4 regions of the Azoarcus sp. DN11 genome follow, and region 1 is predicted to be linked to each of the others. Evidence: riboswitches for the same ligand, from Rfam matches in the RefSeq annotation. Region 1 holds a riboswitch; each other region holds the start of a gene.
The links. A riboswitch is a leader RNA that binds a small molecule or an ion and turns the genes downstream of it on or off. The one in region 1 is predicted to bind cobalamin.
Positions count from the first base shown of each region.

Region 1 (7,396 bases):
GCCAAGCCTTCGATGGTCTTGATCACGCTGAGCGAAGCCATGTCGATGACGGTGATCGAGTCGCCCTCGGGATTGCCCTGGTAGTAGTAGCGCCCGTCCGGGGAAAAGGAGAAGTGCTCCGGCGCAATTCCGACCGGAATCTTTTTGACCAGTTCGAGGGTGCGGGCATCGATGACGTAGGCCGTGTTGGCTCGGGTGCCGCCGGTGACGACATAGCGCCCGTCGGGCGACATCATCACCATGTGCGGATTCACGTTGTTGCCGAGGAAAGTGTGGCCGAGGATTTTCCTGGTCTTGATGTCCATGAAGGCGATGTCGTTGGAATCACGGTTCACGATCATGACGACGGAAGTCGGGTCGGTAACAATCGTCTTGGCGGATGACGAGGCATGGGACATTGCCATACCGGGCATCAGTTTCATCTGAGCATTGGCAGACTGCGGGATAGCGACGCTGAGGGCGACAATGGCGCCGGCGATGATGCTGTTCAGGTTCAGCTTCGGCATTTCATGATCTCCTTGTATTCTTTCAGAAGCTGACCTTCAGTCGAGCCCCGGGTACCAGGTAGCTGCCCTGCGTCTTGGATTCGGTGACGTATTGCAGGAGGAAGGAAAGTGCCATGTGCTCGGTCATGCGCAGGTTGTAGAACCCTTCCATGACTTTTTCTTTGGCGCCTTCGCCCAGCTTGGTTTGCGCGTAGCCCACACCCCACATGTCGAGGGGGTTGAAGGCATAGGGAGCCTGGAAGGCCACGCCGCCGCTGTAGAACTTCATCGTGTCGGGGCCGGTGGGGAGACTGCCGACATAGCCGCTGCCATAGCGCCCGAACAGCGAGACTGCGGCAGTCAGTTTCTGGTCCGCGCTCAGGCCATAGCCGGTGCGGTTGGTGCCGCTGCTGTTGTCGCTCCTTGCCCACGCCCGGTAATGGCCTTCCTGCAGCATGAACGGCCGGGCGATATATTCCACCTCTGCCAGAGAATAGAGGGAGGTCGATAGGCTGGTTGCACGGTCATTACTCTGCTGGACGCCCAGCTTGAAATTCAGGTCGCCCTTGGGATCGTAGACGGCGGCCAATCCAAAGCCGTTGGATGTGAGGCCGAGGACCGGGTTGTTGACCAGGGCGCCGTTGATGAAACGTTCCGTTTCATCATTGGCAATGGCATTTCGGTCAAAAATGCTCGTCAAATCCAGGCGGCCGACGGTGAGGCCCAGTTTTTGATCGAACATCCCGGTTCTGATCCACGCTTCGCGCACATTCAACTGGTTGTTGCTGAGGCGGGCAGTCTGGTTGTTAACCAAGTTGAGAGCCGACGGGATTTCCTGGTCCGGGGAGGCGCCGCCGATTCCAACCAGATCTGCAAAAAACTCGGTATTCAGCGCCGCCGATTTGGCCCGGAAGGTCACGTCTGCGGCGGTAACCCCGTAGGCGTGATTTCTCGCTTGAGTCGGCCCCAGACCAGCCTGGGCTGATGATCCCTTCGTCTGATACGCCATTTGCGCCGTGGTGACACTGCTAACCCCCAATTCGACGCCGCTCTTCTTGTCGGCGGCCAAGGCGTCCTCGATCTCTTCACGAATCGTCTGGCGGCGATAGACCCGTTCGCGCCGATAGGTCATCGCCGGCACGGCACCTTCCGCGGGGTGGTCATATTCGTTGCCGTTGGCATCGACGTAGACCTGGACCTGCTTGACCGTGGTTTTGGGCTCGGACATCACCGCGCTGGTTTCCACATTGCTGAGCCGCGACTCCATCTCCTCCAAGCGCAGCGCCACCACGGAGGCGTTGGCCGCAGGCGTTTCAGCCTTTGGAAGGGCCTGGGCCAACAGTGCCTGTTGGGCCAGCATTTGTTGCTGCATTTCGAGCAACCGCTTTTCGAGCGTCTCGATGCGCTGCACCAGCGCCTTGCGCCCTGGATCGGCTTTGCCGGGCCTTGCCGGCTCTTCGGCAGCGTTGGCGTGGAAATTGAGTGCCGAAAGAAGCGCAACCGCGATCGCGGTGCGTTTGAGATGGTGGTGCATGGATCCCCCTTGTTCCGGCGAGCGTCCCCGCAGCCGGTCATTGTCGAACGTAAAGCGGAGCAGGGGAAAACAGGGGCAGTTGCACTGGCCGCCGCATCCCCGCAGCGCTTTTGCTGATTGTCGGCGGCAGGTCTCCTGGCTCTCGGGTCATCGCGCTTCGCAAGCCTTCCCGGAACATGTCCAGTGGCATACAGGGGCGAAGCGCTCGCCGATTACAGTTGCGGGGGCAGCTCCGGCATTCGGACGCTCGGTCCGGCACCGGATTCCCTTTTAATCCCCGGGAGGGGAACCATCAACGACGTCAGTCTATGACTTTCTGCATATCCTCGTCAAGTGTTTTAACTATATATAGTGCATTTAGCTAAATGTTGCACTACCAATAGTGGTATGTACATTTCTCCGAGCTCCAGCTCCCAAGAACCGGGCCATAACCCAACTGAATCTGCCTCGTCGAATTGCCGCAACAGGCATGTGGCGGCTCTTACCCTCGTCCCTTGCGGAACTCCGCCGGCGTCTGCTGCATCAGGCGACGGAACATCGCGATGAAGGCCGAGGCGCTGGCGTAGCCGAGTTCGAGGGCGACGGCTTCGACGGTGCGCCCGGCGGCGAGGAGCGGCATGGCCTTGAGGATGCGCAGGCGCTGGCGCCATTCCGAGAGGGGCATGCCGAGATCGCGCTGGGCGCGGCGCAACAGCGTGCGTTCGGTGGTGTTGGCGAGCCGCGCAAGCTCGGCCATCGTGCGGTTGTCGTCGGGGTGGGTGTCGAGGAACCGGAGCACGGCACCGAGCGACGGATCGGACGAGGAGGGGAGGTAGCTGCCGGCGCAGGGGGCGTGTGCGAGCTGGTCGACGAGCACCTGCAGGAGGCGGGTGTTTTCGGCGTCGCGAAGCGTGTCGGGCGCCTGCAGGCGCAGGTGGTCGAGGAGCGCGACGATGAGCGGGCTGACGGCGAGCGCGCAGGGATTGCGGGGCAGGCGATCGCACAGCGGCGCGGCGACGTACAGCGAGCAGTATCCCGCCTCGTTGCGGTTGAGGCCGACATGGGCGACGCCGGGCGGCAGCCACACGCCGTACTGGGGCGGGGCGAGGAAGTGTTCGCGTTCGACCTGGATTTCCATCACGCCCCTGAACGAATAGACGAATTCGCCGCCGGCGTGCTTGTGCATCGGGAAGAGGGTGTTCGCCGGCAGGGCCGTGGCACGGAAGTGGATCGGCGCGGGCAGGTGCTCGCCCTGCGGTTCCATGCGCTGCATGTTGCGGAAGTGCTTCATGTCTGTGCGAGGGTCTGTGCGTGGTGGCGCGGGATTGGCGGATCGTTGCTAGCGATTGGCGGATTCTGACTATATCAGTTGATACCGCCATCTTCACACTTCAGCCATCACCCGATTCGCTGGAGATCTCCGATGGACCCCCGCCTCGCCCTCGATACGCGCGCCGCCGGCCTGATGACCTTGCTGTGCCTCGTGTGGGGCCTGCAGCAGGTGGTGCTGAAGGCGGTGGCCAATGACATCGCCCCCGTGTTGCAGATCGGCCTTCGATCCGGCATCGCGGCGGTGCTCGTCGGGGGCATCCTGTTCTGGCGGCGCGAGCGGCTGGCCTGGGACACCTGGCGGCCGGGGATGGTTGCGGGCCTGCTGTTCGCCCTCGAATACCTGTTCGTCGGCCAGGCGCTGCTCCTGACGAGCGCCGGCCACACGGTCGTGCTGCTCTATACCTCGCCGATCTTCGCGGCGCTGGGCCTGCACTGGAAAGTGCCCACCGAGCGGCTGTCGCGGCTGCAATGGCTGGGCATTGCGCTCGCTTTCGGCGGCGTCGCCGTGACCTTCCTCGGGAAGGGCGATGCCGAGGCCGCCGTGCGTCCGCTGTCGCTCTGGGGCGACCTGCTCGCGCTGCTCGGCGGACTCGCGATGGGCGCGACGACGGTGACAATCCGCATGTCGCGCCTGTCGACCGCGCCTGCGGCGCAGACGCTGCTGTACCAGCTGATTGGCGCCGCGGTGTTGTTGCTCGCGGGCGCATTCGCCACCGACCAGAACGCGTTCGTCGCCACGCCGCGCGCCGTCGCGAGCCTCGCGTTCCAGTCGCTCATCGTGTCGTTCGCGAGCTTTCTCGCGTGGTTCTGGCTGCTGCGCACCTACCTCGCGTCGCGCCTGGGGGTGTTCTCGTTCCTGACCCCGGTGTTCGGGGTCGCGCTCGGGGCAGTGCTGCTCGGCGAGACGCTCGAACCGCGATTCGTCGCGGGGACCGCGCTGGTGCTGCTGGGCATACTGGTCGTCAGCGCCCACGCGCGGATCGGCGGCGCACTCGCGATGATGCGGGGAGCGGCCCGAACGGCCCTGCGCTGAGGGCCGGTTCGTCACGCCGTGGCTCACACTGCGGTTGGGGCGAGCAGGAGCTCCCTGAGCCGCGCGATGCCGGTGCGCTCCAGCAGGTGGATGGGATAGGCCGCCTCTGCGGCGAATGCCGGAAAGCGCCGGTCGACGATGCCTTCGGCCGCGAGCATGCCCCAGTCGTCTGGCGCCGGCGTCGTCACCGCGATCGGGCAGGATTTGACGAGGATCGCGCGCTCGGCGTTGAGCCGGTTGGCGAGCCACAGCGCGAGGCTGTCGGCGGTGACGTCCCAGTTCGTCAGCTCGTCGGCCTCGCGGCGCAGGAGCTGCAGCGGCATCCACAGTGCGACGCGCCCGCTATGGACAGTGCGCTCGAGCTCGCGCTCGTCGGCCGCGAGCACGAGGCCGGGGCACAAGCCCTGCAGCATGAACGCGAACTGGCCCATCGCGAGGACCGCCATGTTGTGCGCGACGACGTCGTCGAGATGCCATTCGGCCTGCGCGAGCCGCGCGCTGTCCGCGTACGGGCCGCCGCCGGGGACGATGACGACCCGTCCGCCGCCGAGGTCGTGCAGGTGTTCGAGCCAGTCGACAAGCAGGGGATCCTTGGCCAGGCTGCCGCCGATCTTGATTACCCACATGATGAACTCCGGTCGAGGAGGAGGGCGACGGCGACGCTCGGCGCGCAGGTGTCCGCCCACCGATGGACGGAGTCGGTGGCGGCGGCGTTGAGGCCGGCGACGGAATGGAAGGCAACGAAGGGGTGGTGGCCGTGGCGTGCGAGCTCGCGCGCGAGGAACAGGCCGCAACCCGCACCGACGAGCGGCGCGTCCGGCGGCAGCCCCGCCTGTGCCGCCACGCGCACGAGATTGGCGGTGATCTGGACGAGCATCGCGGCGCGCCAGCGCTCGGCGAGCGCTACCCAGGCCGCGGCGTCGGCGTCGCGCGCGTCCATTCCGATCATGCGCGCGATGCGGCGGCAGCTCGCCGCCTGGCTCTTGTCGCCGCCGTCAGCGGCGGAATGCTGGTCGTGCTCGGGGTCGAGCTCGCCGGTGAGGCGGAACACGTCGGCGGTGGTGGCAAAGAACTCGTTCATGACGTTGTAGCGTTCGCCGCCGAACGTCATCCGGCGCGCCAGTGCGCACAGCGGGGTGCGCACGACCCCGACATAGACGAGTTCGCCGCTCGCGAGCCGCTCGGCGTCGCCGCGACCGTGCGGGGCCGGGGCGCCGTCGCGGATCGGGATCAGGTCGGTCGTCGTGCTGCCGATATCGACGAGCAGGGCGTCGGGGTGGCGGGCGGCGACCTGGAACGCGGTCGCGAGCCAGTTGGCCGAGGCGACGTCGCGCCAGCGTGCCGGCCCGTCCTCGGCGCTCGCCCAGTCGGCCCGGCCGGCGAAGAAGCGGGTCGCGTCGCCGAGGCGCTCGGCAAGCCGTCGGACGAGCGCGGCTACGCCGGCCTCGCGGTCGGGAAAGAGGTCGGTCATCTCGGCGGTCATCGTCACGGCGTGGCGCGCCCGTCCGAAGCCGGGCCAGCGCTCGATCGCGGCGTCGATGGCCGCGTCGAGGTGCGTAAGTCCCTGCCACAGCGGGGCCGCCCACTGCGCCACGTCGCGCACGCAGCCGTCGACGACCAGGCTCGCCTTGACGTGGGCGCCGCCGATGTCCCAGCCGACCACGGCCGGGCGGTCGCTCTGCGAGTCAGTGCGGGCCATGCGCGACCTCCGCGGCGTCGGAGTCGAGGATCTCGCGGGCGAGGTTGCGGTCGAGCGCCGCGGACAAGCCGACGTAGGCGCAGGTCACCCGCGGGTTGATCTCGATCACGACCGGTCTTGCGGTTGCGGCCGCATCGTCGGACAGCGACGATGCGGGCCAGACGACGTCGACGCCGACGTAACCGGCGAGGCCCGGCAAGGCCGCGGCGATCTGCTGCGCGAGCGCGGCGAGGCGCCTGCCGGCGGCTCCGTCGATCGCCGCGATGCCGATGTCGACCCCGTGATAGACGACGGCGCCACCCGGCGATGACGCGATGCGCTGACGATTGACGGCGAGGAGTTCCGCCCGACCCGCGCGGCACAGCAGCGACAGGCTCAGCGGAATGCCCTCGATCCAGGCTTCGAGGGTGCTCGCGGCGCCGCGGTCGAACCGCGCCACCAGGTCGTCGCGTGCCGCCGCGAAGTGCGCATGGCGTTGCGCGTCGACGCTCCCCGCGCCGTCGTCGGGCTTGACGATCCAGCCGGCGACGCTTGCAGGTTCGGGCTCGCCCGGCTGCCACGCAGGCGGCACGTCGATCCCGCTCGCGGCAAGGCAGCGCCGCGTCGCCGATTTCGATGCGGCCACGCGGATCGCGGGTGTCGTGCAGCCGACCCAGCGCTCGGCGCCCACGCAGTCGGAAAGCTGCGCGAGCAGGTCGTCGCTCTCGGGGGCGACGACCCACACGCGGTCGTAGGCGGGGATTTCGCCGGCGAGGAAATCGGCGGCGGCCAGCCCGCCGTCACCGCCGTCGACGCAGCGAATGCCGGCGAGCGCGGCGGGCAGGGGCGCATGCCGGCTCACGACGCACGTGAGCTCGACGCTGTCGACCCGCTGCAGATCGGCGGCCAGCGCGTCGCGCATCGCCAGCCCCTGCGCGAGCAGCCCGGGGTCGGGCGGTTCGCCGCCGGGAGACGCGAGGCCTCCGCCGCTGATACATTCGTAGACCAGCACTCTCTTTCTTCGCTCACTCATGCAAGTCGTCCCCGTCATCGATCTGCTCGCCGGCGAGGTAGTGCGCGCCGTCCGCGGCGAGCGCAGCACCTACCGTCCGATCCGTTCCGCACTCTGCTCCGGCAGCGAGCCGCTGGCGGTGGCCCGCGCACTGCTCGACTGCACCGGATCCAGCATCCTCTACATCGCCGATCTCGACGCGCTGACCGGCGGCGTGCCGCAGGCCGGTGTCCTCTCCGCCTTGCTCGCCGCGCTGCCCGCCACCACGCTCTGGCTCGACGGTGGCTTCCGCGACGGGGCGGCGTTTGCCGCGCTCGTCCGGCAGCTCGGTGCCGATGGCGAC
Region 1 covers NZ_CP021731.1:2,501,424-2,508,819, forward strand. Annotated here, with positions in the region: gene CDA09_RS11425 (YVTN family beta-propeller repeat protein) at 1-506, opposite strand, end outside; gene CDA09_RS11430 (hypothetical protein) at 529-2,019, opposite strand; cobalamin riboswitch at 2,128-2,328, opposite strand; gene CDA09_RS11435 (AraC family transcriptional regulator) at 2,501-3,289, opposite strand; gene CDA09_RS11440 (DMT family transporter) at 3,422-4,363, shown strand; gene CDA09_RS11445 (amino acid kinase family protein) at 4,387-4,989, opposite strand; gene CDA09_RS11450 (hydantoinase/oxoprolinase family protein) at 4,980-6,062, opposite strand; gene CDA09_RS11455 (ATP-grasp domain-containing protein) at 6,049-7,053, opposite strand; gene CDA09_RS11460 (HisA/HisF-related TIM barrel protein) at 7,073-7,396, shown strand, end outside.

Region 2 (7,396 bases), 130 kb from region 1:
ACGGCGGCCGAATTTCCGGGCACCGGCGTGGGTCTCAGCAGTGTGCAACGCATTGTTCACCGTCATGGCGGCAAGGTGTGGGCGGAAGCTGCGGTGGAAGCGGGGGCAACGTTCCGCTTTACGCTCCCCGATGATGCCGCGATCGAGTGGCAAGGCCACGAGCATCCATAGGGAGGCTATGCAATGGAAAACCGAACCGTACTCCTCGTGGAGGACAACGCGGACGACGAGGCATTGACCCTGCGCGCGTTGCGCAAGCACAACATCACCAGCGTCGTGGTCAAGCGCGATGGTGCCGAGGCGTTGGGCTACCTGTTCGACGGGCGCACACCGCTGCCCGCGGTCGTGCTGCTCGATCTGAAGCTGCCCAAGGTGGATGGGCTCGAAGTCTTGCGGCAGCTGCGCGCGGAAGCGCGCACGCGCATCCTGCCGGTGGTGATCCTGACCTCGTCCAGGGAAGAGGGCGACCTGCTCGAAGGCTACGGGTGTGGCGCAAACAGCTACATCCGCAAACCGGTCGATTTCGTCGCATTCATGGAGGCCGTGCGCCAGCTGGGTGTGTACTGGCTCGATCTCAACGAACCGCCGCCCGTGCAAGGATAGCCATCATGGCCGGCCAGCCGCTCAAGGTGCTGATCGTCGAGGACGTCGAGGACGACGCGCTGCTCATCGTGCGCGAACTGCGTCGCGGCGGCTACGATCCGCTGCCGACGCGCGTCGAAACCGCGCCGGCGATGCAGGCCGCCCTCGGTGGCGGCGGCACCTTCGATCTCGTCATCTCGGACTATACGCTGCCGCACTTCTCCGGCCCCTCGGCGCTGGAGCTGTTCAACCGCTGCGGCTGCGATCTGCCGTTCATCATGGTCTCGGGCACCATCGGCGAGGAAACCGCGGTGCGCCTGCTCAAGGCCGGTGCCCACGACTTCATCCTCAAGAGCAATTTCGCGCGGTTGGTGCCGGCGGTGGAACGCGAACTGCGCGAAGTCGCGGTACGCCGCGCGCGCCGCCTCGCCGAGGCACGCCTGCGCGAGAGCGAGGAGCGCTACGCGCTCGCTGCGCAGGGCGCCAACGACGGCCTGTGGGACTGGGACCTGCGGTCCGGGTGTGTGTACTACTCGCCGCGCTGGAAAAGCATGCTCGGTTACGCCGGGGACGAAATCGGTGACGGAATCGAAGAATGGATCTCACGCGTGCATGAAGAGGACCGGCCGGGCGTGGAGGCCCGGCTGCAGGCGCACCTTTCGGGCGCCACGGCGCATTTCGAAAGCGAGCACCGCATGCGCAACCAGCGCAACGAGCTGCTCTGGATGCTCACGCGCGGTCTTGCCGTGCGCGACGAGGCTGGGCAGCCGTACCGCATCGCCGGTTCGCAGACCGATATCACCGAACGCAAGCTCGCCGAGGAGAGGCTGCGCTTCCAGGCCCTGCACGACGCACTGACCGGCCTGCCCAACCGCACCCTGTTCATGGAACGGCTGCACTGTGCGCTCGCCGGCGCTGGCGGATGCCACTTTGCCGTGATGCTGGTCGACCTCGACCGCTACAAGATCATCACCGACAGCTTCGGTCACAACGTCGGCGATGCGCTGGTGCTTGCGGTGGCGCGCGCGCTCAAGGCGCGGATCGGCCCACGCGACACGGTCGCCCGCCTCGGCGGCGACGAGTTCGCGCTGCTCGTCGAGGGGATGTCCAGCACCGATGCGGCTGCTGCCTTCGCGCGGGATTTCCAGGCTTCGCTCGCGCGGCAGCTGTCGATCGACGGCCACGAGGTGTTCACCTCGGCGAGCATCGGCATCGTCATGGGGCCGGGCGATTACGCCATGCCGGAGGAAATGTTGCGCGACGCCGATACCGCCAACCAGCGCGCCAAGGCGCAGGGCAAGGGGCGCTGCCAGGTGTTCGACACGACGATGCACACCTTCGCGGTCAACCAGTTGGGCCTGGAAACCGACCTGCGCCGGGCACAGGAGCGCGACGAACTGGTGCTCTATTACCAGCCGCTGGTCAATCTCGCCAGCGGCGAAATCGAGAGTTTCGAGGCCCTGCTGCGCTGGCGCCATCCCGTGCGGGGCCTCGTGTCGCCGACCGAATTCATCCCGATCGCCGAAGACACCGGCCTGATCGTACCCATCGGACGCTGGGCGCTGCAGGAAGCCTGTCGCCAGATCAGCGCGTGGCAGGCGCAGTTTCCGCAGCGGCGCCCGCAGGTGAGCGTCAACGTCTCCGCGGTCCAGTTCGCCCAGCCCGACCTCGCCGATGCCGTCCTCCAGTCACTGACCGAGGCCAGGCTGGAGGCCCGTTATCTGAAGCTGGAGATCACCGAGAGCGTCCTCATGGACGGCAGTGACGCTGTCCGTGCGGTGCTCGAACGGCTGCAGGGCGAGCAGATCAAGTTCCTGATGGACGATTTCGGCACTGGCTACTCGAGCCTGTCGTATCTGCACCGCTTCCCGCTGGACATCCTCAAGATCGACGCGTCGTTCGTGCAGAGAATGGACATCGAGGCCCGGCACGACGAAATCGTGCAGGCCATCGTCGCCCTCGCGCGCAGTCTCAACATGGACGTGGTGGCCGAAGGCCTCGAGACGCCGACGACGCTCGCGCGGCTGCGCGAACTGAACGTTGCCTTCGGTCAGGGCTTTCTGTTCTCGCGCCCGCTCGATGCCGAGTCGGCCGGCCGCCTGCTTGCGAGCGGACGAAGATGGAACGGGGCGAAGGCGTCGCACGGGGCGTCGGCAAGGTGATGCTGATGAAATCCGGCCGGCGCACGCCCAGGGCAGCTGCAGATCGGGCTGCGTGACGAAACAGCGGGCTCCGGGGAGGTCCCGGAGCCCGCTGCGCGGCATCACTCCTTGTCGGAAACGCCAGCCGACTCGAAGCTCGCCATCTCGTTGACGAAATTGACGGCCGCCTGCACCAGGGGATAGGCCAGCGCCGCGCCGGTGCCTTCGCCCAGGCGCAAGCCGAGGTCGATGAGCGGGCGGGCGTCGAGCGCGCTCAACTGCGCAAGGTGGCCGGGCTCGGCCGAACGGTGGCAGAACACGCAGTAGTCGGTGATGGCCGGCGCGAGGCGGGCGGCCGTCAGTGCAGCCGATCCGACAATGAAACCGTCGATCAGCAGCACCATCCCGGCCCGGGCTGCCGCCACCATCGCGCCCGCCATCATCGCGATTTCGAAGCCGCCGAATTCGGCGAGCACCGACAGGGGATCGTCCACCTTGCCGGTGCGGGCGAGGGCCTTTTCCAGCAATTGGCGCTTACGCGCAACGCCGGCGTCGTCGAGGCCGGTGCCGCGCCCGATGCAATCGGCCAGCGGCGTTCCGGTCAGGCAGTGGGTAATGAGCGAGGCGGCGGCGGTGTTGCCGATACCCATTTCGCCGAAGCCGACGATGTTGCAACCGTCGACGGCTAGGGTGCGGACGATGCCGGCGCCGCGCTCCATGGCTGTGGCGCACTCGGCCCGGGTCATCGCCGGCTCTTCGAGAAAATTCCTCGTTCCCGGCCCCACCTTGGCATCGATCAGCCCCGGGCGCGGACCGAAATCATGTGCTACGCCGGCATCGACCACGGTCAGCCCAAGGCCGTTCTGACGGGCGAAGACATTGATGCCTGCGCCGCCGGCGAGGAAATTTTCGACCATCTGCCAGGTCACGTCCTGCGGGTAGGCCGACACACCCGCCTTGGCCGCTCCATGGTCGCCCGCGAAGACGATCACGTGAGGGTTCCTCAGCGCGGGTGTGAGGCTCTGCTGCACCAGCCCGATCTTGAGTCCGAGGCCTTCCAGATCACCGAGCGCGCCGAGCGGTTTGGTCTTGCGATCGATCTTGTGCTGCAGGGCAACGGCAAACGCCCGATCCGGGGCTGGCACGGAAAATTCAGAATGCATTCGATTCATCCGGTAATGGAAAAGAAAAAGGGCTTCGCGGCCGCATCCCGACGGAATGCAACCGCGAAGCCCTGTCCACAGGCTCCCTGTACCACGTCACAGCAGGTCTTCTGGCTTTCGGATCAGCCGGATTAGCCGCGCCTTCCCGCCGGGTCTGTTTCCCCTGGGCAGTGGCATGTGCGGCATCCGTCCCCGATTACAGCGGCGGGCCCGCCACGGATTTGCACCGTGTTCCGTTTTGCTGTGACGGAACAAATTATCCCGATTGCCGACACGTCATGCAATCGCCTGCGCGCAGACCGATTCTGCGCCGGCCGACCATGTCGGGGCCGGCCGTCATTCAGGTGTTCGAGTCGGGGAAGGATTCCTTGCGCCGGCGCATGTAGGCCTGCAGGGCCTCGTCGACCGCGGGGTCGAGCTCGGGCGCCTCGTACTCGGCGAGCATCCTCTTCCAGCGCGCGTTGGCGCGCTGGGCCATGTCGAGGCGGCCCTCGGCGTCCCATTGCTCGAAGCTGTTGTTGTCCGCGATGGGCGAGCGGTAGAAGGCGTTTTCGAAGTTCGCCTGGGTGTGGGCGCAGCCGAGGAAGTGCTTGCCGGGGCCGACATCGCGGATCGCGTCCATCGCCTGGCCGTTCTCGGACAAGTCCACGCCGCCCATCAGGATCTGCATCATGCCGGCCTGGTCGGCGTCCATGATGAACTTCTCGTAACCCATCGCGAGTCCGCCTTCGAGCCAGCCCGCGGTATGCAACGCAAAGTTCACGCCCGCCAGCGCGGTCGGCAGCAGGGTGTTGGCGCTTTCGCTCGCGGCCTGCGCATCGGGAACTTTGGCGGCCGTCAGCGAACCGCCGGAACGGAAGGGAACGCCGAGGCGGCGGGCGAGGTGGGCCATCACGTACAGCACCAGTGCGGGCTCGGGGGTGCCGAACGTGGGTGCACCGGACTGCATCGACATGGAACTCGCGAAGCTGCCGAACACCACCGGCGCACCGGGATTGACGAGCTGGACGAAGGCCATGCCGGCCATCGCCTCGGCGAGCGTCTGCGCCGCCGTGCCGGCGACGGTCACCGGCGACATCGCGCCGGCGAGGATGAACGGGGTGACGATGCAGGCCTGGTTGTTGCGCGCATAGACCTTCGCCGCGCCCAGCATCGTGTCGTCGAAGGTCATCGGCGAGTTGGCGTTGATCAGGTTGATCACGGCGGTGCGCGGCTTGCCGGTCTCGGGGTCGATCCACCGGTCGCCAAGCAGGATTTTCGCCATTTCGACGGTGTCCTGCGCGCGGTCCGGATGCGTCACCGAGCCCATGAAGCACTTGTCCGAGTACTTCATGTGGCTATAGACCATGTCGAAGTGCCGCTTGTTGACCGGCAGGTCGACCGGTTCGCAGATCGTGCCGCCCGAGTGGTGGAGGCTCGCCGACAGGTAGGCGAGCTTGACGAAGTTGCGGAAGTCCTCGATGGTGCCGTAGCGGCGGCCGTCGTCGAGGTTGTGGGTGAAGGGGCAGCCGTAGGCGGGGGCGAAGACCGTGTTGGCGCCGCCGATGCGCACGCTGCGCTCGGGGTTGCGGGCGACCTGCGTGAACTCGCGCGGCGCATGCTCCTGGATCAGCTTGCGGCACATGCCGCGCGGCATGCGCACCCGCTCGCCCTGCACGTCGGCCCCGGCATCGCGCCAGATCTGCAGCGCCTCCGGGTCGTCACGGAAGTCGATGCCGATCTCCTCGAGAATCGTGTCGGCGTTGTGCTCGATGATCGAGAGCCCTTCTTCGTTGAGCACTTCGTAGAAGGGAACCTTGCGGGTGATGTACGGCACACTCGTGCCTTGCCCGCGTGACCGCGCCGCCCGGCGTGCCTCGCTTCCGCTGCGACCGCCGCGCCGGCGGGTTTCGGTGGTAATCATTGTCTCGCTCTCCATGGTGTGGTTCCGGACACATCGTCGTCATGAGTATGCGGAGGGAGATGGGGGCCGACATGACACGATGCGACCCGGGATTAGCGAATTGCGCCATGCCCGCTCCGGTAGGGCAGGGCAGATGTTTTTCGATCGCGCGTTGAAAACAGAAAAAGCGATTGCCGCAACCGCGACAATCGCTTTCGATTCGAATCGGCTTGCCCCGCCTTTCGGCGGCGCGCTCAGAAGTAGTAACCGATGCTGGCGTTGAAGCGCCTTCCCGATGCGTTGGACGAGCGGCCGGCGGCCAGTGCGTCGCCAAAGACTGGCGAGAGGTAAGGCTGGTTCTTGCCGTAGGCAAAGTCGAGCATGATCCACCAGCCGCCGCTGCCGAATTCGACGCCCGTCACGTTCTGCGTGCTGCGCTGAAAGCCGGCCGCGGATTTCCTCAGCTGGCTCCAGTCGTTATAAACGCGGAAGTTGCTGAACGGCCCGATCGAGCCGGGAATCTTGTAGCTGAGGCTGACGATATCGATATTGCCTTTTGCCGCCAGACGATTCGTAAAGCCGTACGAGCCGATGATGACGCAATCGTTGTTGCATGCCGTCCACCAGTTGCCATTCGCCGAGCCGTTTCCGGAGAAGTTGTTGCGATAGCGGATGGTCTCGAGCTTCACCCCGAAATTGCCGAATTCGCCCGCGTAATGAATCGTCTGGGCATTGCGTCGGCCGGCCGACAGGGTGGGGTTGGTCGTGTCGAGCTCGCCATTGAGTGCGGAAACACCGACTTCCGACTTGCCGCCACCGAGCTCGAACTCGTAGGCAAGGCGGCCGACAAAGGTGTTCCGTTCTTTTCTTCCGTAAGACTTCATCAGGTGGTTGCTGAAACGGAGCGAGTCATACCCGTCGAGCACCCGTGTATTGTCGGTGGCACCGAGCAGATGGCCACCGTCGGACGGAAAGAAAGCCAGCATCGTGCTCAGGCCGCCGTCCTTGCGCAAGTACTTCAGACCGAACGCGAAGGTGTCCTCATAGCCGGCGTAATAGGCCATTGATTCGAAGAAATTATGCGAGGCATACCGCAAACTTCCGAAGGGCACCAGATCCTCGCCGACGTGAAGTTCGCTCTTGTCAGAGAATCGCAGGCCGGCCCACAGGTATTCGTTCATCAGCAGGCTGGCGCCTTCGTTGGCACCGGTCTGGCGGGTCGAGTAATGGTAGTAGCGCTCCCGGCCGGACGAGATGAAGCGCCCGTCGTCATACGTGTAGCCAAGGCGGACCGTGTCGAATTCGAGCGTCCCCTTGCGGTCCGGATTCCAGCTGAGGTGCTCGGCCCGGATCCGCACGGCTCCGTCGAACTTGAGGGGAGAGTCCGCAGCCTGTGCCAGTGCCCCCGGGGCCGACAGGGAGAGACAGGTGGCGACGACCATAAGCGGCGCGGACGATGAACGCTTCAAAGACTTCATTGATCTTCCTCCTTGGTTGAATCTCGTTGTTGTGTAGTTTTCTAAATGCTCGGGCCACGTGCTCTGAATCGAATCGCCGTCCCCTTATCGCCGTGAATCTCTTCCCGTTTTGCGACGGACGACGCCATCGGGATCCCCTGAATCGAAAAT
Region 2 covers NZ_CP021731.1:2,372,289-2,379,684, forward strand. Annotated here, with positions in the region: gene CDA09_RS10855 (PAS domain S-box protein) at 1-171, shown strand, start outside; gene CDA09_RS10860 (response regulator) at 184-603, shown strand; gene CDA09_RS10865 (two-component system response regulator) at 609-2,744, shown strand; gene cobT (nicotinate-nucleotide--dimethylbenzimidazole phosphoribosyltransferase) at 2,846-3,886, opposite strand; cobalamin riboswitch at 3,970-4,147, opposite strand; gene CDA09_RS10875 (trimethylamine methyltransferase family protein) at 4,227-5,789, opposite strand; gene CDA09_RS10880 (hypothetical protein) at 6,023-7,246, opposite strand.
Region 2: linked by a shared signal. The riboswitch ahead of cobT (nicotinate-nucleotide--dimethylbenzimidazole phosphoribosyltransferase) and the one ahead of CDA09_RS11430 (hypothetical protein) in region 1 are both predicted to bind cobalamin.

Region 3 (7,396 bases), 1.9 Mb from region 1:
AGGCCGACAACGTCGCCGACGATGGTCAGCGCCGGCGGGCGGATGCCTTCCTCTTCGACCACCTGCGGCAGATTCGCCAGCGTGCCGACGGCAACGCGCTGTGCCTGCGTCGTGCCGCGCTCGACGACGCCGGCCGGCGTGTCCGCCGGCAGGCCGTGCGCCACGAGTTCGCGGCAGATGTCGGGCAGGCGCGAGATGCCCATGTAGATCACCAGCGTCTGGCCACGGCGCGCGAGCATCGGCCAGTCGAGGTCGAGCGCACCGTCCTTGAGGAAGCCGGTCGTGAACACCACCGAACGCGCATGATCGCGGTGCGTGAGCGGGATGCCCGCATAGGCGGCGATGCCCGCCGCGGCGGTGACGCCGGGCACGACTTCGACGGTGATGCCGGCCGCGACGAGGACTTCCATCTCCTCGCCGCCGCGCCCGAAGATGAAGGGGTCGCCGCCCTTCAGGCGCACGACGCGCTTGCCCGCCTGTGCGAGCCGCACCAGCAGCTGGTTGATGTCTTCCTGCGGCAGCGTATGGTCGGCGGCCTTCTTGCCGACGTAGTGGCGTTCGGCCGACGCCGGCGCCAGATCGACGATGGCCGGGCTGACGAGATTGTCATAGACGAGCGCATCCGCGCCGGCGACGAGGCGCGCACCGCGCAGCGTCAACAGCTCGGGGTCGCCGGGACCGGCGCCGACGAGGTACACATGGCCGGCGGCAGGGCCGGGACGGGGATTGGGAAGTTCGGGAAGGGACATGCGGGTCTCTTCTGGATGATCGTTGAGTCTGGTTTTTGACAATGCTACGGGCGATCCGGCTTCAGAACGGCTAATTTGCCCCGAAACCGCCCCCGACGGAGCGTATCTTGCGCCTCGTTGGCGCGTGGCGGGCGCCTCGGCACGAAACACGCTCCGCCGGGGGCTGCGCTTTCCTGTATGCCAAGGCTTGCACGAGTAATGCTTCCACTCGTCAGAATTCCACGCCCGGCATCGCCTTCACGCCGGCGGCGAACGCATGCTTGACGAGGCCCATCTCGGTCACCGTGTCGGCCGCCTCGACGAGTTCCGGCGGGGCGGCGCGGCCGGTCACGATCACGTGCTGCGGCGCGGGCCGCGCGCGCAGGTCGGCGACGACCGTCGCCACGTCAAGATAGCGGTATTTCAGTGCGATGTTGAGTTCGTCGAGCACGACCAGCCCGATCGCCGGATCGCGCAGCAGCGCACGCGCCTGTTCCCACGCGGCCTCGGCGCTCGCGACGTCGCGGCTGCGGTCCTGGGTGTCCCAGGTGAAACCGTCGCCCATCACGTGCCACACGACGTCCGGCTGGCGACGGAAGAAGGCCTCCTCGCCGGTGTCGGAGCGGCCCTTGATGAACTGCACGACACCCACCTTCATGCCGTGGCCGAGGGCGCGCGCGACGACGCCGAAGGCGGCGCTCGACTTGCCCTTGCCGTTGCCGGTGTTGACCAGCAGCACGCCGCGCTCGACCTGCGCCGCGGCGATCTTCTCGTCGACCACCGCCTTCTTGCGTTGCATGCGCTCGGCGTGGCGGGTGTTCCTGTCCTTGTCCTGTTCGTCCATGTTCAGTCCGGAATGAAGAGTGTCCGCCCATCGGCGTCGAGGCGGCGGATCGGGTGATCGAAAGCGCGGCCGAGGTGCTCCGCCTGCAGGACCTCGGCGCTCGTGCCGGCGAGCACGCCGCCCTTGCCGTCGAGCAGGATCACGTGGTCGGCGAAGCGTGCGGCGAGGTTGATGTCGTGCAGCACCATCACGACGCCCCGCCCCTCGCCCTTGAGGCGCGCGAAGAGCTCCAGCACGGCGATCTGGTAGTGCAGGTCGAGATGGTTGGTCGGTTCGTCGAGCAGGAAGAGCTGCGGGGACTGCGTCAGCAGCATCGCGACCGACACGCGCTGCCGCTCCCCGCCGGAGAGGCTCAGGATGTCGCGCTCGGCGAAATCGGCGAGCCCCAGTTCGCCGAGCGCCGCCCGGGCGGCCTCCACGTCCGCGGCGCTCTCCCAGCCCCAGCGCCCGAGATGCGGGTGACGACCGATCAGCGCGGTCTGCAGCACCGAGGCGGAGAAGTGGTCGGGCTGCTGCTGCGCGAGGAGACCGCGGAAACGCGCGGCGGCGAGGCTGTCCCACTCCGCGTAGGGGCGGCCGCCGAGGCGCACCGCACCGACCGTGGGCGCGCGCAGCCCGGCCAGCGTATGCAGCAGCGTCGTCTTGCCGGCACCGTTGGGCCCGAGCAGCACCAGGCATTCGCCGGCGGCAAGCCGCAGGCTGAATTCGCAGCACAGCCAGCGTTCGCCGACCTGCAGCGCGAGGCGCTCGGCTTCGAGCAGGACGGGATCGCCGCCGGCCGTCATCCGTGCGGGTTCCGCGACAGCAGGAAGAGGAACACCGGCACGCCGATCAGCGCGGTCAGCACCCCGACCGGCAACTGCTCCGGCGCGACCACCGTGCGCGCGGCGGTGTCGGCGAGCGTCAGCAACGTGCCGCCCGCCAGCGTCGCCGCGGGCAGCAGCAGGCGCTGGTCGTTGCCGAGCGCCAGGCGCATCAGGTGCGGCACGATCAGGCCGACGAAGCCGACCGAACCGACCAGCGTGACGGCGGCGGCGGTCAGCAGCGAGGCGAGGATGTACAGCAGGTAACGCAGGCGCTGCACGCGCACGCCCAGCGCCTGCGCCGCGATCTCGCCGCGCGCGAGCACGTTGAGGTCGCGCGCGACGGGCATCGCGACGGCGAGGCCGACGAGCAGCACGCCGAGCGCCGGCCACGGCCGGGTCGCCCCACTCGCGTCGCCCATCAGCCAGAACAGCATCGACTGCAGGCGCGTGTCGGTGACGAGCGACAGCATCAGCGTCACCGCCGCGCCACAGCCGGCCGCGACGATCACCCCGGTGAGCAGGAGCCGCGTCTGCGTCCACGATCCGTCGCCGTGCGCGAGCCCGAACACCAGCAGCGTCGCCGCCAGCGCGCCACCGAAGGCCGAGGCGTCGACGAGCCAGGGCGCGAGGCCGACCAGGATCGCCAGCAGCGCCCCCACCGCCGCCCCGCCGGAGATGCCCAGCACGTAGGGGTCGGCGAGCGGATTGCGGAGCAGCACCTGCATCAGCGCGCCGGCGAGCGCGAGCAGCCCGCCGCACACGAAGCCCGCCACCGCGCGCGGCAGGCGCAGCTCGCGCACGACGTCCGCCGCCATGCCTTCGGCACCACGGAAGAGCGCAGCGAAGACCTCGCCGAAGGCGACCGGGAGGTCGCCCGCGGACAGGGCCCAGCCGAAGGCGAGCCCCGCCGCGACCACGAGCGCGGCAAGGACTGGCAGCACGGTCGGACGCGTCACAGCGTAGCGCCTGTCGGCGTCAGAACGACAGCTTCGCGCCGACCTTCCATGTACGCTCGAAGTCGACCGGATAGATCGCGTCGTCGCGCACCCAAGTGCCGTTCTTGTAGTTGAACAAATTGGACACAGCCGCATACAGCTCGACCTTGTCGAGACGATGACGATACGCAATGTCGGTCGATTGGTAGGCGCGCTGGCGCTGCTCGTTGTTGTTGTCGAAGTCGTCCGCTGCCCAAGTCTTGCTCCGCCAAGTGTGCGAAAGATAGAGATTATCCCGGTCGCTGACCGCAAAATTCAGTCCGAGCACGACGTTGTTGCGCGGCGCACCCGGCAACTCCTTTCCGTTGAAGGCACCGCCACCCATATCCTCGTGATCGATGATGGCGCGCGTCCACGAGTAGTTCAGCACGCCGGTCAACATCGGCGAAATACGCCATGTGTCCTGCACCTCCAGCCCGTACTTGTGCGACTTATCGAGGTTCGTATTGATATCGGTGAATGCGCTGGGCTTGAAATCGTAGATCTCGTCACGCAGTCCGGCATGGAACACGCCGAGCTTCAGACGATTGATGGGTAGCACATGATTCAGACCCAGGGTAAGGGTACGCACCCTCATTGGCTTAATAAAGCCGTTGAATTCAGCCCCGACCAGATTGAAATCCGCATCAAAAACCGGAACAAAGAATCGATCGATGTCCGGGGCCTGATACGAATAGTTGTAGTTGCCGAACACGGACAGAACGTCGTCGATACGGTAGTTTGCACCCAGATCCCAGGACGACAGCCGCTTGTCGTCCGTAAGCCCCGCGCCGGAGGACGGATCAAATTCATATTTCACCCGCTCACGCCGCGCACCGGCCGACAAAATCAGGCGACCGATTTCGTACTGTCCCTGGACGAACACCGCTTCGTTCTTCTTGCTCGTTTCGCTCGAAGCGTCGGCACGTTTGCCGTCGAAGGTTTGCAGGCCGGCAGTCACCGACAAGGCATCGCCAAGGTATTGCAGTGCGATATCGTCCGACAGGTAACGGTAGTCGAATCGGATGCTGAACTGCGGGAACTCCGAGCGCTTGTCCTCATCGATGTGCCGCGCTGTCAGGCGCCAATTCGGCGCAATATCGTAGTCGGCGCCAACCGCCCAGTAGCCGTCGCGGAAAAATTGGTGCGTGTAGTTGCGTCCGTTGTTCATCGCCGGGTCGTCGCGGAACTGGGAATGGGTCAACGAATTCGGGTAGCGCAGATCGATTCGGCCATCGCCCGCATCGAGGCTTAACTTGAGCTTGTCAATCGGGCGGCCGGTGAGGCCAATCCGCCAGTTGTCGGCCGTCGACGAATCACGATGCCCGGACGGATCCTTGTCGCTGAACCCGCCGCTCTTGTCGTGCTCGGCGGTCGCCGACACCGTGAAGCGCTCGCCGACGTATCCAGCCTGTGCGGTCGAGCCCAGCGCCGCATGGCTGCCGACATTGACGTCGATGCTGGCTCCGGTGCGCGGCTTGGTGTAGATCTGGATCGAGCCCGCAGTAGCGCCGTCGCCGTACGCGACCGATCCGCTACCCTTGGTGATCTCGATGCGGTCGATATCCTCAAGCGGAATCGCACCGATAAGCTGCGGGGCCAAGTCGATGTTGTTGAGACGGCGCCCGTCGAGGGAGATCACGACGTTCTCGAAGCCGTCGTTGGTACCGTAGCCGCGCATGTTGATGCTGGGCGTGAAACGGTTACCGAAGTTCGGCATCAACTGGACCGACGACTGGCGGTTGAGGTAATCGACAAGCGAAGTTGCGCCCGAGCGTTCAATGTCCTTGCGCGTGTGCACTTCAGAGGCATAAGGCGCCGCGACATCGGGGGTTTCGATGCGATTCGCGGTGACGATGATGGTCTCTAGTTGCGACTCGTCCAAGTCCTTGGCGATCGCTCCGGAGATGGAAGAGAGAAAAAGGCTCGTCACCGCGACGTAGGTTGCGGACAAACGGATGTTCATTGGGGTCTCCCTGCGCCGGAGTCAGCGTCCCCGCTCCCCGGTCGATTCAACAAGGAAGCACCTGGCGGGCACACGCCGAGCACCGCGGAACACCGCGCCCGTCGCCGCCTCCCCGCGGCACTTCCGCCATCTCGTGTCCGGGCCGGTATCCGGGCTCGTGGGCTGGCCGGGGCTCCATCGTGGAGTGCCGGACCGGTCGCATCGCCTTCCCGGACTCTCGTCCAGTGGCGGTTGGATGCGCCTTGCGTCCACTTACCGTTGCGGGGGCAGCACAGGCATGGCGTCGACGGCCCGGCGGGCCGTCCGCGCACCTGTTTCCCGTTTAACCCTCGGGCGGGAGTCGCCGTCGGGCACCTGAAAACACGTCGCGCCCAAAACCGGGCGCGACGCGGATAATAGCGCGTTCCGCGATTTCGCGCAGCGCAAAAAATCCAAGCAATTCCAAAGACATGCCCGCACACCTGATCCTCGGCGGCGCCCGCTCGGGCAAGAGCCGCCACGCCGAAAGCCTCGCCGCCGCGAGCGGACTGCCCGTGACCGTGATCGCAACGGCGGAAGCCCTCGACGACGAAATGGCGGCGCGCATCCGGCGTCACCGGGACGACCGCCCGGAAGGCTGGCGTACGGTGGAGACGCCGCTCGCCCTCGCCGCGACGCTGCGGCGCGAAGCGGTCGCAGGCCGCTGCGTGATCGTTGACTGCGTGACCTTGTGGCTGACCAACCTGATGGCCGGCGCCGACGACCTTCCCGCCCCGGCGGACGCCGGCCTCCTGCCGCTCCTGCAGGCCGAACGCCGCGCGCTGCTCGACATCCTGCCGGCGCTGCCCGCGCAGGTGCTGCTGGTCGCCAACGAAGTCGGCCTCGGACTGGTCCCGGAAACGCCGCTCGGACGCCTGTATCGCGACGAAGCCGGGCGGCTCAACCAGATGCTCGCGGCCGCGTGCGAGCGCGTCACCTTCGTCGCCGCCGGCCTGCCCCTGGCACTCAAGGGCACCGCCTGACGCGCGTACCCGGGAACGCTTATTCACACGCGGTACGATAGCCTCTTAGAATTGGGCCAACGTGACGAATTGCACGACAAGGACTTCATGGGCCACGCGACACCACCGGCGAACGCACCAGGCAGCGATCGGTTCACGCTCCCTGCCGCTCGTCCACCGCTCGTGCTTGCTGCGCTGCTGGCGATTCCGCTCGCCGCATCCGCCCAGGGCAGCGCGGGCGCCGACGCGGGCCGCCTGCTGATGAACCTGCCCGTCACGCTGTTCTACGCCGGCTTCGCGGTGGCCCTGCTGCTGTACAGCCTGCTGCAGTTCGCACACAGCAAGGATCGCGACTACCTCGAATATGCCGGATTCGCGCTCGGGACGGGGCTCGGGCAGGTCGCGGCCGGGATCGTCCATGGCTTCGCGCCCGACGCGCAAGTCGACAACTGGGCGAAGGCGGCGGAACCGGCGGGGCTCGCCCTCGCGGGGTTCAGCGCGGCGATGTTCACGCGCGAATTCCTGCGCACCCCGACCCTGGTGCCGCGCGTCGACATCGCGCTGAAGACCTTTGCCGCCATATTCGCTATCGCGCTGGCGGGTGCCTTCGTGCTGCGCGACAGCTATCCGGACACCGTCGTCGCGGGCATCGGCCCCGCCTTCGCCCTCCTCGCGATCGGCTGCGGCCTGCACTGCCGGCAGCTGCGCGCGCCCGGCGCGACGCTGCTCGTTGCCGGCTGGTCGGCAATGCTGGCCGCCGCGGTGCTGTACCTGCTCGCACAGACGGGACTGCTGCGCGGCGACGGCCCGGTCACCTACGCGATGCAGCTCACGTCGGCGCTGGGCATGCTGACGCTGGCGCTGGCGCTGGACGAGCGCACCGGCGCAAACTGGCGCGAGCGCGCCATGCGTTCCGCGGACGAGATCGCAAGCCTCGAGCACACGATCGAAGCGCTTCAGGCGTCGGAGCAGCTGCTGACGCAAGGCATGGCACGGCGCAGCCTGGAAATCGACGCGCTCACCGAACGCCTGCAGGAAGGCGAGCAGCGCTTCCAGCAGACCTCGCACCTCGATCCGCTCACCGGCCTCGCGAACCAG
Region 3 covers NZ_CP021731.1:587,639-595,034, reverse strand. Annotated here, with positions in the region: gene cobA (uroporphyrinogen-III C-methyltransferase) at 1-749, opposite strand, end outside; gene cobO (cob(I)yrinic acid a,c-diamide adenosyltransferase) at 961-1,572, opposite strand; gene CDA09_RS02640 (ABC transporter ATP-binding protein) at 1,575-2,357, opposite strand; gene CDA09_RS02635 (FecCD family ABC transporter permease) at 2,354-3,334, opposite strand; gene CDA09_RS02630 (TonB-dependent receptor) at 3,354-5,318, opposite strand; cobalamin riboswitch at 5,444-5,681, opposite strand; gene cobU (bifunctional adenosylcobinamide kinase/adenosylcobinamide-phosphate guanylyltransferase) at 5,768-6,319, shown strand; gene CDA09_RS02620 (diguanylate cyclase) at 6,371-7,396, shown strand, end outside.
Region 3: linked by a shared signal. The riboswitch ahead of CDA09_RS02630 (TonB-dependent receptor) and the one ahead of CDA09_RS11430 (hypothetical protein) in region 1 are both predicted to bind cobalamin.

Region 4 (7,396 bases), 1.8 Mb from region 1:
GGGCTTCGAGCAGCGTGGGCGGCTCCCCGACGCCGGTGGGTACGACGATCGTGTCGCCGGATTGCACGAGTCCGGCAGCGTCCGCGGCGCTCATCCTTTTCTGCTGATACTGGACGTGTACGTTCATGATTCCCTCTCCCTGGTGTCGATTGCCGGTGCATCGATTCCGCTGCGACGATATGCATATCCGTACGCATGCGTATTGCTTGAATATGCATACGTATTGCTATTGCCGGCCGCACTTCGGCGGTGGCGCCGTATTCGACGCCATGACAGTACGCAGCCGCTGGCGCCGAGTGCGGCGCCGAGCGCGGACAGGGCGATGACAAGAGCGTAGCGCAAGGGGCGGGACGAGTCGAGCGGGGGGAAATCGAGGCGATGGAGGGCGTTGAAGAGCCAGCGGTGGCGCCGGCCGTCGTCGTCGAGGCGCGCGGCGATACGCCCTGTGGCGAGGTCGAGGTAGAAGGCGTTGTTCGCCGCGTCGTCGAAGCGCACGCGCAGCACCGGGAAGGGCAGGCCGGGATGCTGCCTGTAGTAGTAGTTGTCGCCCGCGTCGAGGCGCGCGGCGTCGCGGATGCGATCGTCACGGCGCAGGCGCGGGGCGGCGGCGAGCATTGTCGCGACGGGAATCGGGCCGGTTTCGGCCGCGCCGCCGTCGAGCGGCTGCCGCAGGAGATGATCGGGCCGGTGCAGCAGAAGCAGCGCGCGGCCGTCGAAGCGCTGCCAGCGCGCTTCGCGCACGTCCGTGTGCCGTGCGATCAGCGGGCCCGGCAGTGTCGCGAGTTCCTCGCGTTGCAGCGGGCCGTCGGCGAGCGCGAGCCGATCCTCGCGGCTCGGTGCGCTGCCTTTCGCCCAGCCGAAGGGGGCGAGCGAGAGCCAGCCGCTCAGCAGCCAGGTGAGCGTGCACAGTGCGGCTGCGAGTCCGCCGAGGTGGTGCCAGCGCTTCCACCCCAGGTAGGGCGTCGCGCGCCCCCCGGGATAGCGCCGACGCAGGCGCAGGCGCTGCACGCCGAGCCAGGTGCCGGTGAGCACGAGCAGGCCTGCGGCGGCGCTCAGCCACAGCACCAGCTGGCGCCACAGTTCCGCGTGCGTGCGGAGGGGGCTGAAATAGACCCAATGCACGATGCTGCCCGGCCAGTTCCAGAATCGCTCGACGGCCGTCGTGTCGCGCACCACTTCGCCGGTGCGGGCGGACACGTAGAGCTCGGTGGCGGCCGCGTCCCCGACCGGTACGCGATAAAGCGGGCGGTAGGGGTCGAGGCTGCGCCCGAGGGTCCACTGGTCCTGCGTCAGCTCGGTTGCGGCGCCGACCGGCATTGCGGCGAAGCTGCGGGCGGCCGCTTCGGCGTCGGTGGCCGACACCGGCGCGCGCGGTTCGCCGGTGTCGGCCCAGACGCTGCGCCAGCCGTCTTCGGCGAGGAAATGGTAGGCCGGGCGCTGCGGCGCCGCGGTGAGGCGCAGCTCGTCCGGGTTGCCGTGCAAGCCGAGCGCCGACCACGCCTGCCACGGAGACACGCTGACCGACGCGGCCGGGATCGGTCGCAGGTGCTGCAGGCGTTCGGCTGCGGTGAGCTCGGGAAAGGGCAGGTAGAGCATCACGACGCCGGACGCGAACCACAGGAGGATCTGCAGACCGAGCGCAATGCCCAGCCAGCGGTGTGCGAGATGAAGCAGGCGGGGCAGGCGCATGGCGGACCTCAGAAGCGCAGGTCGGCGGTCAGTTCCACGCTGCGCGGGGCGCCGAGCAGCACCTGGGTGCTGCCGTAGGCCGCGGTCGCGTAGAGCCGGTCGGTGAGGTTGCGCAGGTTCAGGCGCAGTGCCGTGCGCGGGTCGAGGTGCCAGCCCAGCGTGGCGTCGAGCACGGTATAGGCGTCGAGCCGGAGGGTGTTGGCGTTGTCGCCGTAGCGCTTGCCGACGTAGCGGGCGCCGATGCCGGCGTCCCAGCCCGCGCCCACGTGGCTCACCCACAGGTTTGCGAGGCGTTCGGGGACGTTTGCCGGGGTGTTGCCGGCACGCGAGGCGCCGCCGGCCTCGACCAGCTCGTCGAAGCGGGCATCGAGGACCGTCGCGTTCGCGTCGATCCGCCAGGTGCGCACGGGCTCGATGCTCGCGGTGATTTCGATGCCGCGCGAGGACTGGGTGCCGCCCTGGACGCTGATGCCCGGGTTCGCCGGATCGCGCGTCACGATGTCGTCCTTGCGGATGTGGAAGGCCGCGGCCGTCCATTCGCCGTGCAGCGCGTCGAGCGATTGCTTGACGCCGGCTTCCGTCTGGCGCGCATGGGTCAGGTCGAAGTTGCGGTTGGCGAGGTTCAGTGACACGAGGCTGGTGACGGGATCCGAGCCGGTACTCGCCTGCGCGTACAGGCTCGTCGCCGGCGTTAGTGCATGGACCGCGCCGAGGCGGACGGCGTTGGCATTGAAGCGTTTGTCGAAATCCTGGCCGGACACGAGTTCGTCGCGCGCGACGGCGATGCGGTCGTGGCGCAGGCCGGCCACCAGGGTCAGCGTCTCGCCGACGCGCAGCGCGTCCTCGACGAACACGGCCTGCTGCCGCGTCTCGGTATCGAACTTCGGACGGGTCGGATCGGGGCTGTCGAAGCGGCCCGGTTCGAAGTCCCGGGCCGGCACGACGGATTTGCCGCGGTAAGGCGAGTTGTTGGTGTGGCGGAAGTCGACCCGCATGAATTCCCAGCCGACGTCGAAGCGGTTGCGCATGCCGCCGAGCGTGCCCTCGTGCGCGAGTTCGAGCCGGTTGCCGGCTTGTTCGAGGCGATGCAGGATTTCGAGATAGCCGGTGCGCGTGACCGCGTTGGTGGCGCTGTCGAGTGCGTATTGCTCGACGTTGCGCCAGTGGCGGTCGGCGGCGAAGCGATAGGTCTCGTTGCGCAGCGTCCAGCCCCCGCCCGCCTGCCATTCGATGCGGGCGCGCAGCCGGTCGTCGTCGAGCGCGTAGCGCGGGTCGTCGATGTTGTAGTTCTCGTGGCGCAGGTCGCGGGCGATGCGCCCGTTGCGCAGCGGGGTGCCGAAGTAGGCGGTGGGATTCTCGCGCGACAGGTCTGCGCTCAGGTCGATCTGCAGGTCCGCCCGCGGCGCGAGGTGCAGCGTGCTCATCAGATTGCGGTTGTCGTGCTCGCCGCGGTGGATGAAACCGTCGCCGCCCGCGACGGCGGCGTCGAGGCGCAGCGCCGCGGCGTCGCCCACGGCAGTCGAGCCGCCGACGCCGATGTGGTATTCGCCGCGGCTGCCGGCGGTGAGGCTTGCGTCCAGGTGGCGCCCGCGCGTCGGCGCCTTGCGCACGAGGTTGAGGATGCCGCCGACCGCACCGTCGCCGAACAGCACCGAGGCCGGGCCGCGCAGGATCTCGATGCGCTCGTAGCCCCAGGTGTCGGACGGATAGGTGAGGGTGCCCGCGCCGGTGGCGAGGCGCAGCCCGTCCTCCGCCTGCGCGACCGAGTTGTTGCCGGTGAAGCCGCGGCTGGAATAGGCCTGGCCGCTGCCGGGCGTGCCGATGAAGCTCAGGCCGACGGCCCGCGTCGCGGCGTCGGCGACGCTGCGGTCGCCGCGTTCGCGCAGCGTCTCGACGTCGAGCGCGTCGACGCTCGCGGGCGTCTCGCGCAGGCTCAGTCCGAGGCGCGATCCCGTGGCGCCCGGGCGGTCGAGATCGAGGCCGGCGTCGGGCTCGGCGCGCGCCGAAACCTGAACTGCCGTCAAGACCTTGTCGTCGGCGTGCGCAAGGCCGCCGGACAGGGCGAGCACGAGGCTCGCGGCGAGCGGGCGAAGCGCGAACGGGATGCGGCGAACGGGGGAACTACGGTGCTTCTGCATGCAATGACTCCAGTCGTGAAGCGACCGGACGGGCAGGCGAAGCAGGGGCGCGGCGTCCTCGCGGAGCGCGGGCGACAACCTCCCGCGGTCAGGCGGTCGGCGGCCGGGGCACGCTAGCCTTGCTCCGCCCGCATCCCCGCGGCCGGTCGCATGGTTGATCCCGGGCGCAGAATTGCGCGGCGGGATCGGAACACCAGCAGGCCGGTCTCCGGACTCACGAGTCTTGACGGATCGCCTTCCCATGCCGTGCGCGAAGCCTCGTGGGCTGCACGCGTCCGGCACAGTGGCCGGGCCATCGGGGAGATGGCCCGTGATCCGCCCGCACTCGCCTACCGTTGCGGGGGCAGCCAGGGCTTGGCCGGCGGGGAATTCTGCCGGCGCACCCTGTTCCCGTTTCACCCGCCGTTCTGGCGGGCACCTGCTGGAAAATGGGGGAAAAGCGCGTCAAACGGTGGTCGGTGCGCCCTCCCGGCAGTTCGCGGCCTGGCCCGGGCGGCTCATGCGAGCACTTCCCCTTCGGCGGCGGTGTCGTCCTCGTCGACGGCCTCATCGGCGAGCGCAGCGAGGATGTAGTCGACCGGTAGCGCATGGCGGCGGGCGAGTTCGTCGGCGCTCTCGCCGCTCGCACGCAGGCTTTCGAGCCAGCCGTCGAGGCCGGTCGACAGCGAGCGGCCGGCCTTTTCGCCGTTGTGCGTCGTGCCCGCCTCGACGTCGTACTTGTTCGCGTAGCCGCGCGGCGTGACCATCAGGCCGTCGCGGATGAAGGTGTTCGAGTTGCCGATCAGCACGGTGCTCAACATGCCGATGTCGCACTCGGTCATCTTGTCGAGCGTCGTGAATTCGATGCGCTGCTTGGGGCGATAGGCGGATTTGACGATCGCGACGGGCGTGTCCGGGCGGCGGTGCGCGAGGAAGAGGCGCTGGGCCTCGACGATCTGGCGTGCGCGGCGCCCGCTCTTCGGGTTGTACAGCGCGACGACGAAATCGGCCGCGGCGGCCGCGTTGAGACGGCGCGCGATCACCGGCCAAGGCGTCAGCAGGTCGGACAGCGAGATCGCGCAGAAGTCGTGCGTCAGCGGCGCGCCGACGAGCGCCGCGCAGGTGTTCAGCGCGGAGGCGCCCGGGACGATCTCGACTTCGATGTCGCCGGGTTGGCCCGTGGGGGGCGTCCAGCCGGCCTGGAACAGCACTTCGAAAGTCGGGCCGGCCATGCCGTAGACGCCGGCGTCGCCCGAGGAGATCAGCGCGACCTTCTTGCCCTGCTTGGCACGGTCGAGCGCTTCGATCGCGCGGTCGAGCTCCTCGGTCATCGACTTCTTGACGACCTCCTTGCCTTCGACGAGGTCGGCGACGAGGCGGATGTAGGTGACGTAGCCGATGATGGTATCGGCCTCGGCGATCGCGGCGCGGGCGCGGCCGCTCATGTGCTCGACGCTGCCGGGCCCGAGGCCGACCAGCATGATCTTGCCTGTGCTCATGGTGTTCTCTCTTTGTTGAGGGCGTAGGGCGGGATGAAATCCCGCCGTTTTCCGCCGGGTGGCCGACGGTCGCGTGTCAAATGTGGTGCAGGAGCCTTATCCGCCGCGTGTGTCGTCGATGACTATCCATGCGGCGGAAGACGCTTCGCGCTTCCGCCCTACGCGCGGGCGGTGGCCGGGGTTCCCTGCGTCGCGAGCGCCGGGCGCACCCAGCGGGCGACCGCCCAGCCGGCGAGGCTGCCAAGGGCAAGCCATTCGATCGCGCTGGAGATTGCGGTGGCGATGGCGAACTGGCCGGTCAGAACTTCCATCTGGCGTGCCACTTCATCGCTGTAGGCGGCGAAGGCACCGTCGATATGCGGTGCGCCGAGCGCGTAGGGCAGGGCCAGCAGGGCGATCCCGAGCCAGCGCAGGCGGCCGGGGACGAAGGCGAGGACGCTGAGGCCGGTCGCGGAGCAGAGGACAGTGATGAGCCACCAGGTCTGGCGTGCTTCCAGCGCTGCAGCGGCGGTGCCGGGGATCTCGGGCGGCAGGCCCAGAGAGGGCGCAGCGAAGACGCACAGCCAGGCGGCGGCGCCCCACACGAGGCCGCTGCGTGCCGAGGCGACGCGGCGGCCGCGCAGGTGTTCCCACGTCGTGATCGCGGCGATCAGCACGAGGCTGAAGCCGATCGCGGTCAGCACGTTGGCGATCAAGGTCCAGACATGCCGTTCGGTGCCGTCTGCGGGCTCCCAGGCTGCTTCCTCATGGACGTGGACGGCGCCATGGGCGTCGTCGTGGTCATGAGCCATCGCGGCAGCGGGTTCGGCGGCTTCAGGCGCTTCGGCCGAGCCTTCGAACACTTCCGCGGCGGCGATGATCGGGATGACCTGCCAGTGCTGCACGGCACTCACGAGCAGGCCGGCGAGCGCCCCGACCAGCAGGGCGCACAGGACGATACGGCGGAACAGCATGTCCGGCTCCGGGCTCAGTGGCAGGGGAAGACGTTGGAGTGACGCGTATCGTGCGCGGCGTTGTGGGCCGCGGCGATGTGACTGAAGCCCACACCGTAGACGATCACGGCGCCGAGCAGCGCGGCGGTGACGACGGGCATCGCGATCGCCATCAGGGCGCTCTTCGGACGGGCGATTTCGAGGGTGGCTTGCTGTTGCATGGTGGTTCTCCTTCTTCGATGGGTGTGGGACAGCGTTTGAAACTCAGTTCGATGCCGGCATGCGCGCGACCGACACCGTGGCGTTGCGGCCGTCAGGTCCGCGCAGCTTGTGTTTTTCGACGACGAGTTGCGTGAGATCCGTGCCGGCGGCGATCAGGGCTGCGGCTTCCGACACGGACGGCGTGCCGGTGTAGCGGCGCACCGTCTCCGACGGATTCGGCACCGGCACGGCGGCGAGTGCCGCCGCCGGATGGAAGGCGATGGTCCAGCCGAGGTTCGTCGCGATTTCGAGCAACCCAAGCTCGTCGGCCTTGAGGTCGATGCTCGCGACCGCGCGTACGTCGGCGAGGCTCGCGCCGGCCTGGGCGAGCGCCTCGTCGATCGCGCGCGCGATCGTCTGCGCGGGCGTGCCGCGGTCGCAGCCGAGCCCGAGAGCGACAGGATTGCGTGACGCGCTCACGCCGCCTCCTGCGGCGGGCGGTAGATCACGCGGCGCCCTTTGAGGCGTTCGGCCCAGCCGGCAGGCAGATCGCGCCGGCTGATCCACAGCACGGCGCCGAATTTCTCGGGATCGACGTCCTCGAGGCGCGCGAAGCGCTTGAGGTTCGCGGGGAGCGGGCCGCTGCGGCCATTCGCGTGCCGCGTCCACCAGTCGACGCTGCCGGCTTCCTGCACGAGCGCGACGGGCTCGTCGTTCACGACCGCGGCGCTCGCGCGCACGATCTCGTCGTGGCTCGCGTCGAAGGTCCAGCCGAGCTCGCGGCCGAGGAGATCCACGGCGAGCGTCTCGCGCGCGTCGGATGCGGTCGTCAGCACCGGCTGGGCGCCGAGCGCTGCGGCGAGCACGCCGGCGAGCGCGTTGGCGCCGCCGAGGTGACCGGACAGCATCGGGATCGCGTAGCGGGCGCCTTCGTCGAGCACGACGATGCCGGGGTCCT
Region 4 covers NZ_CP021731.1:4,334,245-4,341,640, reverse strand. Annotated here, with positions in the region: gene CDA09_RS20175 (acetyl-CoA hydrolase/transferase family protein) at 1-127, opposite strand, end outside; gene CDA09_RS20170 (PepSY domain-containing protein) at 124-1,689, opposite strand; gene CDA09_RS20165 (TonB-dependent receptor) at 1,698-3,827, opposite strand; cobalamin riboswitch at 4,010-4,264, opposite strand; gene cobJ (precorrin-3B C(17)-methyltransferase) at 4,325-5,305, opposite strand; gene CDA09_RS20155 (CbtA family protein) at 5,464-6,258, opposite strand; gene CDA09_RS20150 (CbtB domain-containing protein) at 6,273-6,458, opposite strand; gene CDA09_RS23420 (cobalamin biosynthesis protein) at 6,502-6,918, opposite strand; gene CDA09_RS20145 (cobalamin biosynthesis central domain-containing protein) at 6,915-7,396, opposite strand, start outside.
Region 4: linked by a shared signal. The riboswitch ahead of CDA09_RS20165 (TonB-dependent receptor) and the one ahead of CDA09_RS11430 (hypothetical protein) in region 1 are both predicted to bind cobalamin.